One region of the Enterobacter cloacae complex sp. HYC074_NIDB genome, then DNA from elsewhere that is predicted to be linked to it. Evidence: predicted binding sites of a transcription regulator. Region 1 holds the regulator's gene; the other holds the start of a gene.
The links. Region 1 encodes PhoB, which activates phosphate uptake and scavenging genes when phosphate is short. Its sites were predicted from a motif close to CTGTCATAAAACTGNCNNAT; they were not measured.
Positions count from the first base shown of each region.

Region 2: the regulator PhoB is predicted to act here: its motif matches at 2,810-2,829, upstream of O1724_RS06205 (PhoX family protein).

Region 1 is NZ_CP114214.1:1,046,969-1,055,002, reverse strand. It holds gene brnQ (branched-chain amino acid transporter carrier protein BrnQ) at 1-79, opposite strand, end outside; gene phoR (phosphate regulon sensor histidine kinase PhoR) at 489-1,784, opposite strand; gene phoB (phosphate response regulator transcription factor PhoB) at 1,806-2,495, opposite strand; gene sbcD (exonuclease subunit SbcD) at 2,683-3,888, shown strand; gene sbcC (exonuclease subunit SbcC) at 3,885-7,016, shown strand; gene mak (fructokinase) at 7,114-8,019, opposite strand.
Region 2 is NZ_CP114214.1:1,252,053-1,260,086, forward strand. It holds gene yahO (DUF1471 family periplasmic protein YahO) at 100-375, shown strand; gene O1724_RS06200 (TonB-dependent receptor) at 576-2,759, shown strand; gene O1724_RS06205 (PhoX family protein) at 2,887-4,860, shown strand; gene pheP (phenylalanine transporter) at 4,963-6,351, shown strand; gene O1724_RS06215 (MFS transporter) at 6,604-7,839, shown strand; gene O1724_RS06220 (sugar phosphate isomerase/epimerase family protein) at 7,855-8,034, shown strand, end outside.

The sequences.
Region 1 (8,034 bases):
TATTACCTGCGCCAACGAACAGCGCAAATGTCATAAAGCCCAGCGCGATAATGTCACGCGATTTCAAGTGATGGGTCATAAAACCTTACTGCCTGTGGATGTGGTGTTGAATACGTTGAGATTTTCGCCATCCCTGATGGGACGATACAGCGGAAAATTTGCTCAATTTCAGCGGGATATGCTCCCGTCCTGGCGTGGCGAAGAATAGTTTTTCGATTTACCACGCAAATACAGTCGGTCTGACAGTATATGGGGGGCAATTTAAACGCTTATAACGTTTAAAGGCAAGAAGGGATCGTAAAACCAGAACAATATGCCAGCATGAAAATCCAGACCAACATAATATGCCATGTATAAGAAAAACTCATGGCTAATCATGCGAACAAAAAAGCACCAGCCGTATAATATTCATCCGCGTTTCGCTTGACTGCAAAGCAAACGGGCCAGCAATCGCTGGCCCGTGGAAAGGTAGCCTGACACACACGCTGTCAGGCGCTTTTTTTGGCAATTAATCGTTCCGGAATCACGAAGCTAAAGCGCGTGCCCTTACCGAGGGTGCTTTCGATATTGAGCCGGCTTTCGTGGTGGCTGACGGCATGCTTCACAATTGCCAGCCCCAGTCCGCTTCCGCCGGTCTGCCGCGAGCGCGCCTTATCCACCCGGTAGAACCGTTCAGTGAGACGCGGGAGGTGTTCAGGCCCAATCCCCGGCCCGTTGTCCTCGACGCTAAACTCAGCGCCCGCCGGGGTATGCTGCCAGCGCACCGCGATATGCGTCCCTTTCGGGGTGTGATTCACGGCGTTATAGACCAGGTTTGAGATAGCGCTTCGCAGCTCATCTTCACTGCCGAGCACTTTCAGCGTGTTATCAACGTCAAAACTCAGGGTGTGCTGATTATGACTCAGCGTTTGGGCTTCGCGCTCCACCACCCGCAACATCATCGGCACATCAATGATGTCATTTAGCGCCAGCGACGGGGCAGCCTCAATTTTTGAAAGCGTCAGCAGCTGTTTGACCAGCCCTTCCATGCGGAACGTCTGCTCCCTCATGGTATGCAGCGCTTTCTCACGCGGCGCCCCCTCAAGCGTTTGCTCCTGCATCATCTCCAGGTAGCCCTGAAGCACCGTCAACGGCGTACGCAGCTCGTGGCTGACGTTGGCAAAGAAGTTACGTCTCGCGCCCTCAAGCTGGTGCATCTGGGTAACGTCCCTCGCCACCATCAGCCACTGCCGATCGCTGTAGGGCATCACGCGGATCTCCAGATGGCGACCGTTATTGAGCTTCAGATTGTGCGGGCGCGAAAAATCCCGCTTTTTCAGATACAGCGTGAACTCGGGATAGCGCAGAAGGTTGAGGATGTTCTGACCGTTATCATCCGGCCAGCGCAGGCCCAACAGCTGTTGCGCGAGGCCATTACACCAGAAGATGGTCCCTTCTTCCGTCGTCAGGATCACCGCGTCCGGCAGCGACTCCGCACCGCTACGAAAGCGTTTGATCAGGCTTCCCAGCTCACGACGGCGCTTTTTATTACGCATCTGCATCTGGTGCAGGCCGTAGAGAAGCGGTTCCCAGCTCCCGCTTCCCGGCGGAGGTGTCATACTTCTGTCGACCCACAGCCACCAGGAAAGACGCAGTAAATTCCAGAAATGCCAGACGAGCAATCCCGTCACGGCCACCAGTAAAAACCACGGCAGATAGCCAAAGATAGCCCCCAGAATGAGGGCCGGAATACAGCATAAGATCAGTTCAAAGACGAGCCTTTTCCATGACAGACGTTCCAGCACGCGTCACACTCCTGTCATTGTTCAGAAACGGGTCGAGAAGCGATAACCCGTGCCGCGGACCGTCTGTACCATGCGATCGTGGCCGCTCAGTTCCAGTGCTTTACGCAGGCGGCGAATATGGACGTCAACCGTTCGGTCTTCGACATAGACGTTAGTTCCCCAGACGTTATTCAGCAACTGTTCGCGGCTGTAAACGCGCTCCGGGTGTGTCATAAAGAAGTGCAGGAGTTTAAATTCGGTGGGGCCCATATCGAGGGGATTTTCACCGGTCATGACCCGGTGCGAGGTAGGATCCAGGCTCAGCCCCTGCATCTCAATCACCTCTTCCACCGCCATCGGTGAAATACGGCGCATCACGGCTTTGATACGCGCCACCAGCTCTTTCGGGGAGAACGGTTTGGTGATGTAATCGTCCGCGCCGGTTTCCAGACCGCGCACGCGATCCTCTTCCTCGCCGCGCGCCGTCAGCATCACCACCGGGATATCACGGGTCATCGCCTCGCGTTTGATATGCTTGATAAACTGCAATCCGGAACCGCCAGGCAGCATCCAGTCCAGCAGGATCAGATCGGGCCAGGGTTCATTCAGCTGGTTCACCGCGCTGTCATAATCTTCCGCTTCAACCGGCTGGAAGCCATTTTGTTCAAGCACGAAGCACACCATTTCACGGATCGGAGCTTCATCTTCTACGACCAGAATACGTCTCGCCATACTTTGCCCTGTCTTATCGTATTTAAGTTACAAGTCTGTAATGCGGCGTCATTATGCGTCAGATTTATGACAGATTTATGAAAAACATTACCACTATAAATGGCAAACTGTTGTTTTATTACAGCGGTTATTTTCCGTTCCCCAAACGTTTATAATCCTGCTTTCTTATTATTGCCACGGATCTTTTATGCGCATACTTCACACCTCAGACTGGCACCTGGGTCAAAATTTTTACAGCAAAAGCCGCGCCGCGGAACATGAAGCGTTCCTGAACTGGCTGCTGGAGACGGCTCAGGCTCACGAGGTGGACGCGATTATTGTGGCGGGCGACATTTTTGATACCGGATCGCCGCCGAGCTATGCGCGTGAGCTATACAACCGTTTTGTGGTCAACCTCCAGCAAACCGGTTGTCACCTGGTGATTGTCGCCGGAAATCATGACTCGGTGGCGACGCTGAATGAATCCCGCGATATTCTGGCGTTCCTCAATACCACCGTGGTGGCCAGCGTCGGGCACGCGCCGCAGATCCTGAAAAAACGCGACGGCACGCCGGGCGCGGTGCTGTGCCCAATCCCGTTTTTACGTCCGCGAGATATCGTGCAAAGCCAGGCGGGTCTGTCCGGCAGCGAAAAACAGCAGCATCTGTTGCAGGCCATCACCCGCTATTATCACCAGCAGCATACGGAAGCCTGCGCCCTGCGCGGCGATCAGGCCATTCCGATCATTGCCACCGGACACCTCACCACCGTCGGAGCCAGTAAGAGTGATGCGGTGCGCGAGATCTATATCGGTACGCTGGACGCGTTTCCGGCGCAAAACTTCCCCCCCGCCGACTACATTGCCCTCGGGCATATTCACCGGGCGCAGATCATCGGCGGCTGCGAGCATATCCGCTACTGCGGCTCGCCCATTTCGCTCAGTTTTGACGAAACGGGCAAAGCCAAATCCGTCCATCTGGTGAGCTTCACCGGGGGCAAACTCAGCGCCGTTGAGACGCTTGAGGTGCCGGTCACCCAGCTGCTGGCGGTGCTGAAAGGCGATCTGGCCGCCATTACCGCTCAGCTTGAGCAGTGGCGCGGCGCAGCGCTTAATCCCCCCGTCTGGCTCGATATCGAAATCACCACCGACGACTACCTGTACGATATGCAGCGTAAAATTCAGACGCTGACGGAAGACCTTCCCGTGGAAGTACTACTGGTACGCCGCAGCCGCGAGCAGCGCGAGAAAATACTGCTCAACGCCCAGCGTGAAACGCTTAGCGAACTTCGGGTTGAAGAGGTGTTCGCGCGGCGGCTTGCGCATGTAGAGGTGGACGAGGCCAGACGCACCAGGCTTAACGAGCTGTTTGCCCAGACCCTGCACTCCCTCCATGACGAGGACGAAAACGCATGAAAATTCTGAGCCTGCGTCTGAAAAATCTGAATTCGCTAAAGGGTGAGTGGAAAATTGATTTCACCGCGGAGCCGTTCGCCAGCAACGGGCTGTTTGCCATCACCGGCGCAACCGGCGCGGGTAAAACCACGCTGCTGGATGCCATCTGCCTGGCGCTGTACCACGAAACGCCGCGTCTTAATAAGGTCTCTCAGGCGCAAAACGACCTGATGACGCGCGATACCGCCGAATGCCTGGCGGAAGTGGAATTTGAGGTCAAAGGCGTTGCTTATCGCGCTTTCTGGAGCCAGAACCGCGCCCGCAACCAGCCGGACGGGAACTTACAGGCACCGCGCGTAGAGCTGGCCCGCTGCGAAGACGGCAAAATTCTGGCCGACAAAGTCACGGATAAGCTGGAACAAACCGCCGCACTCACCGGGCTGGACTATGGTCGCTTTACCCGCTCGATGTTGCTCTCGCAGGGGCAGTTTGCCGCCTTCCTGAATGCTAAACCGAGCGATCGCGCTGAGCTGCTGGAGGAACTGACCGGCACGGAAATTTACGGCCAGATTTCCGCCATGGTTTTTGAAAAACACAAAGCGGCACGTAACGCGCTGGAGATGTGCGAAGCGCAGGCCGCAGGGGTTGTGCTGTTGAGCGAGGAACAGCAGCATCACTTGCAGCAAAGTTTGCAGGCGCTCACTGACGAAGAGAAAATCCTGCTGGCACAGCAGCAGAGCCAACAGAAAGATTTTCAGTGGCTTACGCGTAACGACGAGCTGATACGTGAGCAGCAGCGCGCAGCCGCTTCGCAGCAGCAGGCGCAACAGGCTCTGACGGACGCCGCGCCGCAACTGGCGAAGCTCCAGCTGGCGCAACCCGCCGCCCAGCTACGTCCGCTATGGGAGCACCAGCAGGAGCAGACCGCCCGCCTGTCGCAAACCGCAGAGCGAATTGTCGAAGTAAATACTCGCTTACTCGACAGAGCGGCACAGCGCGCGCGTATCCGCAACGGTGCGCAGCGCAACCGTGAACAGTTGCAGACAGAGCACACGGCGCTGACGCAGTGGCTAACCGAACACGATCGTTTCCGTCAGTGGGGACAGGAAATTGCCGGCTGGCGGGCGCATTTTACGCAGCTGAATCGCGATAAAAATCAGCTTGTTGCCCAGGCAGCGCGCATGGCTGAGCTTCGTCAGAAGCTGGCTGAGCTGCCGGAGAGTACGCTGACGCTGACGGCTGAGGATCTCGCGACGGCAATGGAGCAACAGGCACAATCGCGGGCGCTCCGCCAGCGTCTGACTGCGCTTCACGCTCGCTATCAGCCGCTGCAAAAACGACTGCGCCAGAATGCGGAAAGCGTGCAGAAAGCGCAGGCTGAGCAGGGTAAGCTCAATGAAACGCTGATCCTGCGGCGTCAGCAGTTCAAAGAAAAAAATCAGCACTATGCCGACCTGAAAGCGCTCTGTGAGCGTGAGGCGACAATCAAGGATCTTGAGAATTATCGTGCTCAGCTGGAAGCGGGTAAGCCTTGCCCGCTCTGCGGTTCACGCGAACACCCGGCAGTTGTGCAGTATCAGGCGCTTGAACTGACTGACAATCAGCGCCGCCGCGACGCGCTGGAGAAAGAGGTTGCCGCGCTAAAAGAGGAAGGATTGCTGGTACTCGGGCAGGTGAATGCGCTGACCCAACAGATCCAGCGCGAGACTGAGGAAGCACAGGCTCTCTCTGAGGAAGAGCAAGCACTCACTAAAGAGTGGCTGGAGGTCTGCACCTCCCTGAACATAGCGCTGAATATTCAGGATGATATAGCACTCTGGATGAGCGCACAGGAGCAGTATGAACGCCAGCTGTATCAGCTCAGCCAGCGTCTGACGCTGCAAAACCAGCTCATTGAACAGGAAGGTCAGGCGCGCCAGTACCAGCAGCAGCTGACGGCGACGCGTCAGGCGCTGGCGGCCTCGCTAGAGTCGCTGTCGCTTAGCGTGCCCGATGAAGGGGCCGAAAGCGCCTGGCTGAGCGCGCGCGAAAGCGAATATACCCTGTGGCAGGAAAAACAGGCCCAGCACGGTACGATTCAGGAACGTATTAACGCCCTGATGCCAATCCTGGAGACGCTGCCGGTTACCGATGATACAGAAGCCGACGCGGTTATACCTGAGAAGTGGCGCGGCATCCACGACGAATGCGTGTCGCTGCAAAGCCAGCTCACCACCCTCCAGCAGCAGGAGACGCTTGAGCGTGAACGGCTCCAGCAATCACAGGCTCAGTTCAACGCCGCGCTGACCGCGAGCTGCTTTGCCGATCGGGAGGCATTTCTCTCCGCCCTGCTGGATGAAGCGTCGATCCGCCAGCTTGAACAGCAAAAGCAGACGCTGGAAAACCAGCTCCAGCAGACCACGGCGCTTTCGGTGCAGGCAAGCCAGCAGCTTCAGGCGCATCAGGCACAGCGCCCCGAGGGGCTGGAAACCGATGCCGCAACGCTTCAGGCGCAGTTACATCAGCTGGCGCAACAGCTTCGGGACAACACCACGCATCAGGGGGAGATCCGCCAGCAGCTCAAACAGGACGCCGATAACCGTCTGCACCAGCAGGCGCTTATGCAGCAGATTGAGGAGGCGGCGCGTCAGGCCGACGACTGGGGCTATCTCAATGCGCTGATAGGCTCCAGCACCGGCGATAAATTCCGTAAATTCGCCCAGGGGCTAACGCTGGATAATCTGGTGTGGCTTGCCAACCAGCAGCTCAACCGTCTGCATGGCCGCTATCTGCTTCAGCGTAAAGCCAGCGACGCGCTGGAGCTGGAAGTGGTCGATACCTGGCAGGCCGATGCGATACGCGATACCCGTACCCTTTCCGGCGGGGAGAGTTTCCTGGTCAGTCTGGCGCTGGCTTTAGCGCTTTCCGATCTGGTCAGTCACAAAACGCGCATTGATTCGCTGTTCCTGGATGAAGGGTTCGGCACGCTCGACAGTGAAACGCTGGACACCGCGCTGGATGCGCTCGACGCACTGAACGCCACCGGGAAAACCATCGGCGTGATCAGCCACGTTGAGGCGATGAAAGAGCGTATTCCGGTGCAGATCAAGGTGAAGAAGATCAACGGGCTGGGGTATAGCAGGCTGGACAGGGAGTTTGCGGTGAATTGAATGGGGGACGGTGCGGTCTGATGCCCTCACCCTGGCCCTCTCCCTGTGGGAGAGGGTACAAACATCAAAAACGGCAACGCAAGTTGCCGTTTTGCGTTTATTCCGGCCACAGCCACGCCGCGCCTCGCACGCCGCTGGAGTCACCGTGGACGGCTTTGCGGATCGGCGTTTCGCACTCGCCGCCAAATACCCACTGTTTCACCAGCGTTGGCACCGTGGCGTAAAGTCGGTCGACGTTGCTCATGCCGCCGCCCAGCACAATCACGTCCGGATCGAGGATATTGATCACATGCGCCAGTGACTTAGCCAGCCGCATTTCGTAGCGGCTGAGCGCCAGTTCAGCCACCGGATCCTGCTCATCAACCAGACGCATAATCTCGTTACCTTTCAGCGGCTGGCCGCTCAGACGATGATAATCGGTGGCAAACCCCGTACCGGAGATAAAGGTCTCTATACAGCCCTGCTTGCCACAGTAGCACGGCACTTCGGCGCGGTATTTGAGTTCATCTTCATCCATCCACGGCAGCGGGTTGTGCCCCCACTCGCCCGCGGTGCCGTTGCCGCCAATATGCGAGCGCCCTCCGAAGGCCACGCCCGCCCCGCAGCCGGTGCCGATAATTACGGCAAATACGGTCTGCGCGCCAGCCGCTGCGCCATCCACGGCCTCAGACACCGCCAGGCAGTTTGCGTCATTCGCCAGACGCACTTCCCGGTTCAGGCGTTGGCTTAAGTCTTTATCAAACGGCTGACCGTTGAGCCAGGTGGAGTTGGCGTTTTTCACCACGCCGGTATACGGCGAAATGGAGCCAGGGATCCCCATCCCGACTGTGCCCGTCTCGCCCGTTGCCTGCTCTGCCATATCGACCAGGCGGGCAATCGTCTCTATGGTCTGGTGATAATCATCGCGCGGTGTAGGCAGACGGTGGCGAAACAGTTGCTCCCCCTGCTCGCTCAACGCAATGACTTCTGTTTTGGTGCCGCCCAAATCAATCCCAATACGCACAAGACACTCCTCATT
Region 2 (8,034 bases), 210 kb from region 1:
CGCTGTGGCAATTTTGTTATTCCTCTACCATGCTCATATCACCTCACTCTCACTCGTGGGGCTTTTTGTAGTTGCTGATTAATCTCAAGGAAAAAGGTTATGAAAAAAACGACTGCTATTTTGATGGGCGCTGCATTTCTGTTTACCACCAATACCTTTGCGGCTGAACTGCTGACGAAAAACGAGTTTGAGAAAGTTGAGTCTCAGTATGAAAAAATCGGTACCGTGAGCACGGCTAACGAAGTCTCTGTCGACGATGCGAAAAAAGAGCTGGTCGAAAAGGCCGATAAAGAAGGTGCTGATGTACTGGTGCTGACTTCCGGTAATACAAACAACAAAATTCACGGCACCGCCGATATTTACAAGAAAAAATAATACCTTAGTAACCACCCCTGTTTCGGGGTGGTTGCGCGCCCTACCTCCCTCCCAACATTGTTTCTTGCCGCTTCTCGCTCAGAGAGGCCGTTTACACTTGATTACGAATACATAATGCGTATAGTTCTCATTTGCATTTCTTTTAATAACTTTTAAGGCCCGACAACGGGTCATTTTTGCGCGCACGTTAAGAGCTCATTATGAACAACACCACAATGCACAAAACGCTGCTGGCGATTGCCATCGGCGCGGTAACCCACTCCGCTTTTGCGGCGGATGAGAAAAAAGAGGACACCATCGTCGTCCAGTCCACGGCGGGGAGTGATTTCAAACCCGGCGGCGACCAGCTGGTGCCCGCCTTCCTTGACGGGCAGGTGGCGAACGGCGGGCGCATGGGTATGCTCGGTCAGCAAAACGCCATGGACGTGCCGTTCAATATCATCAGCTACACCTCGAAGCTGGTGGAAGATCAGCAGGCGAAAACCATTGCTGACGTGGTTGCCAACGACGCGGGCGTGCAATTTGTTCAGGGGTACGGCAACAGCGCGGAAACCTTCCGCATTCGCGGCCTGAAGTTTGACGGCGACGACATGACTTTTGGCGGATTGTCCGGCGTACTGCCGCGTCAGGTGGTGGATGCCCAGATGGTCGACCGCATCGAGATCTTCAAAGGGGCCAACTCCCTGATGAACGGTGCCGCAAGCTCGGGCGTGGGCGGGATGATCAACCTTGAGCCTAAACACGCGGGCGACACCCCGCAGGCGAAAGTGGGTGTGGACTACACCTCGGATTCCCAGATTGGCACCACGCTGGATGCGGGTCGTCGCTTTGGCGATAACGACCAGTTTGGCGCGCGGGTGAACCTTGTGCATCGTGAAGGCGAAACCGGCGTGCCGAACGACCGCCGCCGCACCACGCTGCTTTCTACTGGTCTGGATTACAAAGGCGACCGTTTCCGCACCTCGCTGGACCTGGGCTACCAGAAAAAAACCTTCCACGGCAGCCCAACCAGCGTCAACATCTCGGCGGTGGACTTTGTGCCTGAGCCGCCGAAGAACGATCGCAACTTCTCGCAGAAGTGGGCCTACAGCGATATCGAAAACGAGTTCGGGATGTGGCGCAGCGAGTATGACATCACCGATAGCTGGACGGCGTATACCGGTCTCGGCGCGCAGCACGCGCACGAAGAAGGGATCTACAGCGCGCCGAAGCTCCTCGATAAGAGCGGTAATGCGGTGGTCAGCCGTCTTGATACCAACCGCATCAGCGATTCTGTCAGCGGCATGGCGGGCATTCGCGGTAACTTCACTACCGGATTCGTCTCGCACAAGGTCAATGTTGGCTATTCGGCGATGACCAAAAACGAAAAGATCGCGTGGAAAATGTCGGCGACGAAGGATAATCCGACCACCAACATCTACCACAACACCGGCGTCGATATGCCGGACAGCTCCAACCTCAACGGCTCAGGCGGCAAATACAGCGATCCGCTGACCAGCGGGCGCACCCGCACGCAAGGCTGGCTGCTGAGTGATACCCTGGGCGTGCTGGATGACAAGCTGCTGTTCACCGCAGGCGCGCGCCATCAGAAGGTGGTGATTCGCGGGTACAACAAAATCACCGGTGCGGAAAACGACGCGGACGGTTTCGACGGCAGCCGCTGGATGCCCACCTACGGCGTAGTCTATAAACCGTGGGAGGAAATTTCCCTCTACGCCAACCACACCGAGGCGTTACAGCCCGGTGAAACCGCGCCTCGCTCAGCAAACAACTACGGCCAGAGCACCGGTATCGTTCACTCTAAGCAGAACGAAGTGGGCGTAAAGGCGGACTTTGGCCGCGTGGGCGGCTCCCTGGCGCTGTTTGAGATCAAAATGCCGTCGGCGATCCTTGACGACAGCGGTCACTATGGTCTGGATGCAGAACAGCGTAACCGCGGCGTGGAGCTGAACGTCTTCGGCGAGCCCATGCTCGGGATGCGTCTGAACGCCAGCGCCACCTGGTTGCAGGCCGAGCTGACCAAAACCAAAAACGGCGTCAATCAGGGCAACGATGCGATCGGTATTCCGAGCTTCTACGCCGTGCTGGGCGCAGAGTACGATATCAAGCCGATTGAAGGCCTGACGGCGACCGCGCGCGTTAACCACTCCGGCACGCAGTATGCCGATCTTGCGAACACCAAAAAGCTGGACAGCTACACCACGCTGGATCTGGGCATGCGCTATCGCTTCGCGGTAAACCACAATGAAAACCAGATGACCGTGCGGGCAGGTATCGACAACGTGACCAACGAGAACTATTGGTCAAGCGTGGACGATTCCGGTACTTACATTACTCAGGGCGAGCCGCGTACCTTTAAGGTCTCGGTTGGCTACGAGTTCTAAGCGTTCCACCTCGTTATCCGGGGCAGGGACGCCCCAATCCCTTCGTTGTCGTGTTATAAAATTGTAATAAAAGCTTCTTACACTGGTCGCCACAACCTTACCTCTTGGCCAATGACAGGAAGCCGCTATGGGCAGACCCCTCAAATCCGTATTTAAAAAAGAACATCGCGACGATATCAGTAACCGCAGCGCTAACCCGGTATTCTCCGAGGTTGCAGAAGTGTTCCTCTCGCGCCGCCGTTTTCTCCAGATGGGGGCCGTAGCGGGGGCTGCCGTATCATTCCCGTATCTGATCACACCCGAAAATGCCATTGCCGCGGTATCGAAGCCTTCCGCGCTGGCAAAAGCGGTTTCCCTGGGCTTTACCAGCATCGACGTCTCTACGGAAGACACGGTCAGGGTGCCGGAAGGTTATATCGCCCGCCCGTTCTATCGCTGGGGCGATCCGACGGGGATCAAAGACAACATGCCGGCCTTTAAGCCGGACGCCAGCAATACCACAGACGAACAGGCTGTGCAGGCGGGCATGCACCACGACGGCATGGCGTGGTTTAGCCTGCCGCAGGGGGCGCAAAACCCGGAGCATGGACTGCTGGCGCTGAACCATGAGTACATCGACAACGGAATGCTGTTTACCGACGGTGCGGCGAACTGGAGTCTCGACAAAGCCCGCAAGGGGCAGAACGCGATGGGCGTGTCGGTGGTGGAAGTGAAAAAAACGGGCAGCGGCTGGGAGGTGGTGCGTCCGTCTTCCTTCGCCCGGCGTATTACCGTCAATACGCCGATGCAGCTTACCGGCCCGGCGCGGCATCAGGATTTAATGAAAACCGCCGCCGACCCGCAGGGGGAACGCGTTCTGGGCACCATGCAGAACTGCGCCAACGGCCACACGCCGTGGGGCACCTATCTCACCTGCGAGGAGAACTGGTCGGACATTTTTGTCAAAAAAGCCGATCTCAACCCGCTGGAAAAACGCTACGGCATCAGCGACAGCGATGAATCGTACCGCTGGAACGAGGTGGATGAGCGGTTCAGCGTTGATAAAACCCCTAACGAACCCAACCGTTTCGGCTGGGTGGTGGAGATCGATCCCTACAACCCGACCTCCACCCCGCGCAAGCACACCGCGCTCGGCCGCTTCAAGCATGAGGGGGCCGCCGTCACGCTCGCCGCCGATAATCGCGTGGTGGTCTACATGGGGGACGACCAGAAGTTTGAGTACATCTATAAGTTTGTCTCCGACAAAAAATACGATCCCGCGAACCGGGAAGCCAATATGCAGCTGCTGACGTCCGGCACGCTGTACGTCGCCAGGTTCAACGAGGACGGCAGCGGCGACTGGCTGCCGCTGATCTTCGGGCAAAATGGCCTGGATAAAAGCAACGGTTTTGCAAGCCAGGGCGATCTGCTGATTAAAACCCGTCTGGCGGCCGACGTGGTGGGGGCGACGAAAATGGATCGCCCGGAGTGGATAGCCGTCGATCCGCACGCCAGCGGCAGCGTCTACTGTACGCTGACCAACAACAGCGATCGCGGTAAAGAGGGCAAGGCACCGGTCGACGCCGCTAACCCGCGTGCCAACAACTTGTTTGGGCACATCATGCACTGGCACGAAGAGGGTGCCGATCCTGCCGCCGCACGCTTTAAGTGGGATATTCTGGTCATGGCCGGGCGCACCGACGGCGACGATCCCAAAGCCAAAGGCTCGATGCAGGGCGCGGCATTTGGCAGCCCGGATGGGTTGTCGTTCGATCACCAGGGCGTGCTGTGGATCCAGACCGACGTCTCTTCCAGCACCATCAATAAGAAAGCCTACGAGGGGATGGGCAATAACCAGATGGTGGCCACCATTCCGGGCACCAACGAGTATCGCCGTTTCCTGACCGGGCCGCGCGGGTGCGAAATCACCGGCATTGCGTTTACGCCGGACAACCGCACGCTGTTTATCAACATTCAGCATCCGGGGGAGGGCGGGGATGATATTACCGACCCGGCCAATCCGCGCGCTGTTTCCAACTGGCCAGACGCCAGCCCGAACGGGCGTCCGCGATCGTCAACGGTGGTGATTACCAAAGCGGACGGCGGGATCATCGGGTCGTGACGTTTATCCGCCGGGCGCATGCGCTGGCCCGGCGTTAAGCTTGCTACCACCAGCATGAAGTGTTAAAACGTGCCCCTTCTAAAAAAGAGACAGGGGTAGGGCGTGAAAGACGCGTCATCCGCTTCAGGCCATGGTAGCGCTGAAGCTTCGTCGGATCAGAGTCCGACGCTGCAACGTGGTTTGCAAAATCGACATATTCAGTTAATTGCCCTTGGCGGCGCAATCGGTACCGGGCTCTTTCTCGGCATCGGCCCCGCTATTCAGATGGCCGGTCCGGCGGTGCTGCTGGGTTACGGTATCGCCGGGATTATCGCCTTCCTGATCATGCGCCAGCTCGGCGAGATGGTCGTTGAAGAGCCGGTGTCCGGCTCCTTCGCACACTTTGCCTATAAATACTGGGGGCCGTTCGCAGGTTTCCTCTCCGGCTGGAACTACTGGGTGATGTTCGTGCTGGTCGGGATGGCCGAGCTGACCGCCGCCGGCATCTATATGCAGTACTGGCTCCCGGACGTGCCAACGTGGATTTGGGCCGCGGCCTTCTTCATCATCATTAACGCCGTTAACCTTGTGAACGTCCGCCTGTATGGCGAGACCGAGTTCTGGTTCGCGCTGATCAAGGTGCTGGCGATTATCGGCATGATCGGCTTTGGCCTGTGGCTGCTGTTCTCCGGCCACGGCGGCGAGCGCGCCACGATCGATAACCTGTGGCAGCACGGCGGCTTCCTGGCGACTGGATGGAAAGGGCTGATCCTCTCGCTGGCGGTCATTATGTTCTCCTTCGGCGGGCTGGAGCTGATTGGCATCACCGCGGCTGAAGCGCGCGATCCGCACAAAAGCATTCCGAAAGCGGTCAACCAGGTGGTGTACCGTATCCTGCTGTTTTACATCGGCTCGCTGGTGGTGCTGCTGGCGCTCTACCCGTGGGTGGAAGTGAAATCTGACAGTAGCCCGTTCGTGATGATCTTCCACAATTTGAACAGCAACGTGGTCGCTTCGGCGCTGAACTTCGTCATTCTTGTGGCGTCGCTGTCGGTCTACAACAGCGGGGTTTACTCCAACAGCCGCATGCTGTTTGGCCTCTCCGTACAGGGCAACGCGCCGAAGTTCCTCACTCGCGTCAGCCGTCGCGGCGTGCCGGTCAACTCGCTGTTCCTTTCTGGCGCTATCACCTCGCTGGTGGTGCTGATCAACTATCTGCTGCCGAAAGAGGCATTTGGCCTGCTGATGGCGCTGGTTGTCGCCACGCTGCTGCTTAACTGGATCATGATCTGCCTGGCGCACCTGCGCTTCCGCGCGGCGATGCGCCGCAAGGGGCGCGAGACGCAGTTTAAAGCGCTGCTCTATCCGGCGGGGAACTACCTCTGTATCGCCTTCCTCGGCCTGATTCTGGTGCTGATGTGCACCATGGATGAGATGCGCCTGTCAGCGATGCTGCTGCCGGTGTGGGTGGTGTTCCTGTTTATTGCATTTAAGCTCTCGCGCAAAAAGTAGCGCGGTTTTCTCCCTCGCCCTGTGGGAGAGGGACGGGGTGAGGGCACCAGACCGCACCAAACCAGACCGCACCACACTGCCTGCCTTCACGCCCGGTGGCGCTGCGCTTACCGGGCCTACAAAGTATCACTCCACCTTTATCGTGACCCCCCTCCCAATTCCGTTTCGATCCACAGGATCTTTATTTTGTAATCGATTACTTTTTATCTGAACTGTTTTGTAATCGATTACTTTTTCCGGGTGAGGCTTATCATGGTGTCAACTGAGAGTAGTGAAAAGGCGATAACGCAACACCGGCTGCTGGTGCCGCGTCTGTCGCTGATGATGTTTCTGCAATTTTTTATCTGGGGTAGCTGGTCGGTCACGCTTGGCCTGGTGATGACCCGGCACAACATGTCTTTGCTGATTGGCGACGCGTTCTCTGCCGGGCCCATCGCTTCCATTCTTTCGCCGTTCGTGCTCGGGATGCTGGTGGACCGCTTCTTCGCCTCGCAGAAGGTGATGGCGGTGATGCACCTCGCGGGCGCGGTGATCCTCTGGTTCGTGCCGGGGGCGCTGATTGCTGAGAATGGCGCGCTGCTGATTGGCCTGCTGTTTGGCTACACGCTCTGCTATATGCCGACACTGGCGCTGACCAACAACATTGCGTTTCACAGCCTGGCGAACGTGGATAAAACCTTCCCGGTAGTGCGCGTGTTCGGCACCATCGGCTGGATCGCGGCGGGCATTTTCATCGGCGTCACCGGCGTGGCGTCCAGCGTCACCATCTTCCAGGTGGCGGCGGTCAGCTCCGTGCTGCTGGCGCTTTACAGCCTGACGCTGCCGCACACGCCAGCGCCGGCAAAAGGCCTGCCGGTTAAGGTGCGGGATCTCTTCTGCGCGGACGCCTTCGCGCTGCTTAAAACCCGCCACTTCTTCGTCTTCTCCGTCTGCGCTATGCTGATCTCTGTCCCGCTCGGCACCTATTACGCCTACACCGCCTCGTATCTGGCGGATGCCGGCATTGCCGACGTCAGCACCGCCATGTCCTTCGGGCAGATGTCTGAGATCGTCTTCATGTTGGTCATTCCTCTGCTGTTCCGCCGCCTGGGCGTGAAAGTCATGCTGCTGATCGGCATGCTGGCGTGGTTCGTGCGTTATGCCATGTTCGCGTTGGGCGTCAGCGAAGAGGGGCGCATTCTGCTGTACCTCGGCATTCTGCTGCACGGCGTCTGCTACGATTTCTTCTTTGTCGTCGGCTTTATCTATACCGACCGCGTGGCGGGCGAAAAGGTCAAAGGCCAGGCGCAGAGCATGATCGTGATGTTCACCTACGGCATCGGCATGCTGCTCGGCTCTCAGATTTCCGGCGCGCTCTACAACCGCCTGGTGGCAGGACAGACCGTGCCGCAGGCGTGGGTCACATTCTGGTGGATCCCGGCGGTGGCTGCCGCGGCGATCGCGCTGATTTTCCTTCTCACGTTTAAGTATGACGATGACAAGGCGTAACGTTCAGGAGGTGGTATGAGGACAATGAAAGGACCGGGCATTTTTCTGTCGCAGTTTATTGGCGCAGAAGCGCCGTTTAATTCGCTCGACGGGCTTGCTGAATGGGCGGCAGGTAAAGGTTATAAGGCGGTGCAGATCCCCTGCAACCATCCGCACATCTTTGACGTCGAGAAAGCCGCAGAGAGCCAGGCCTAC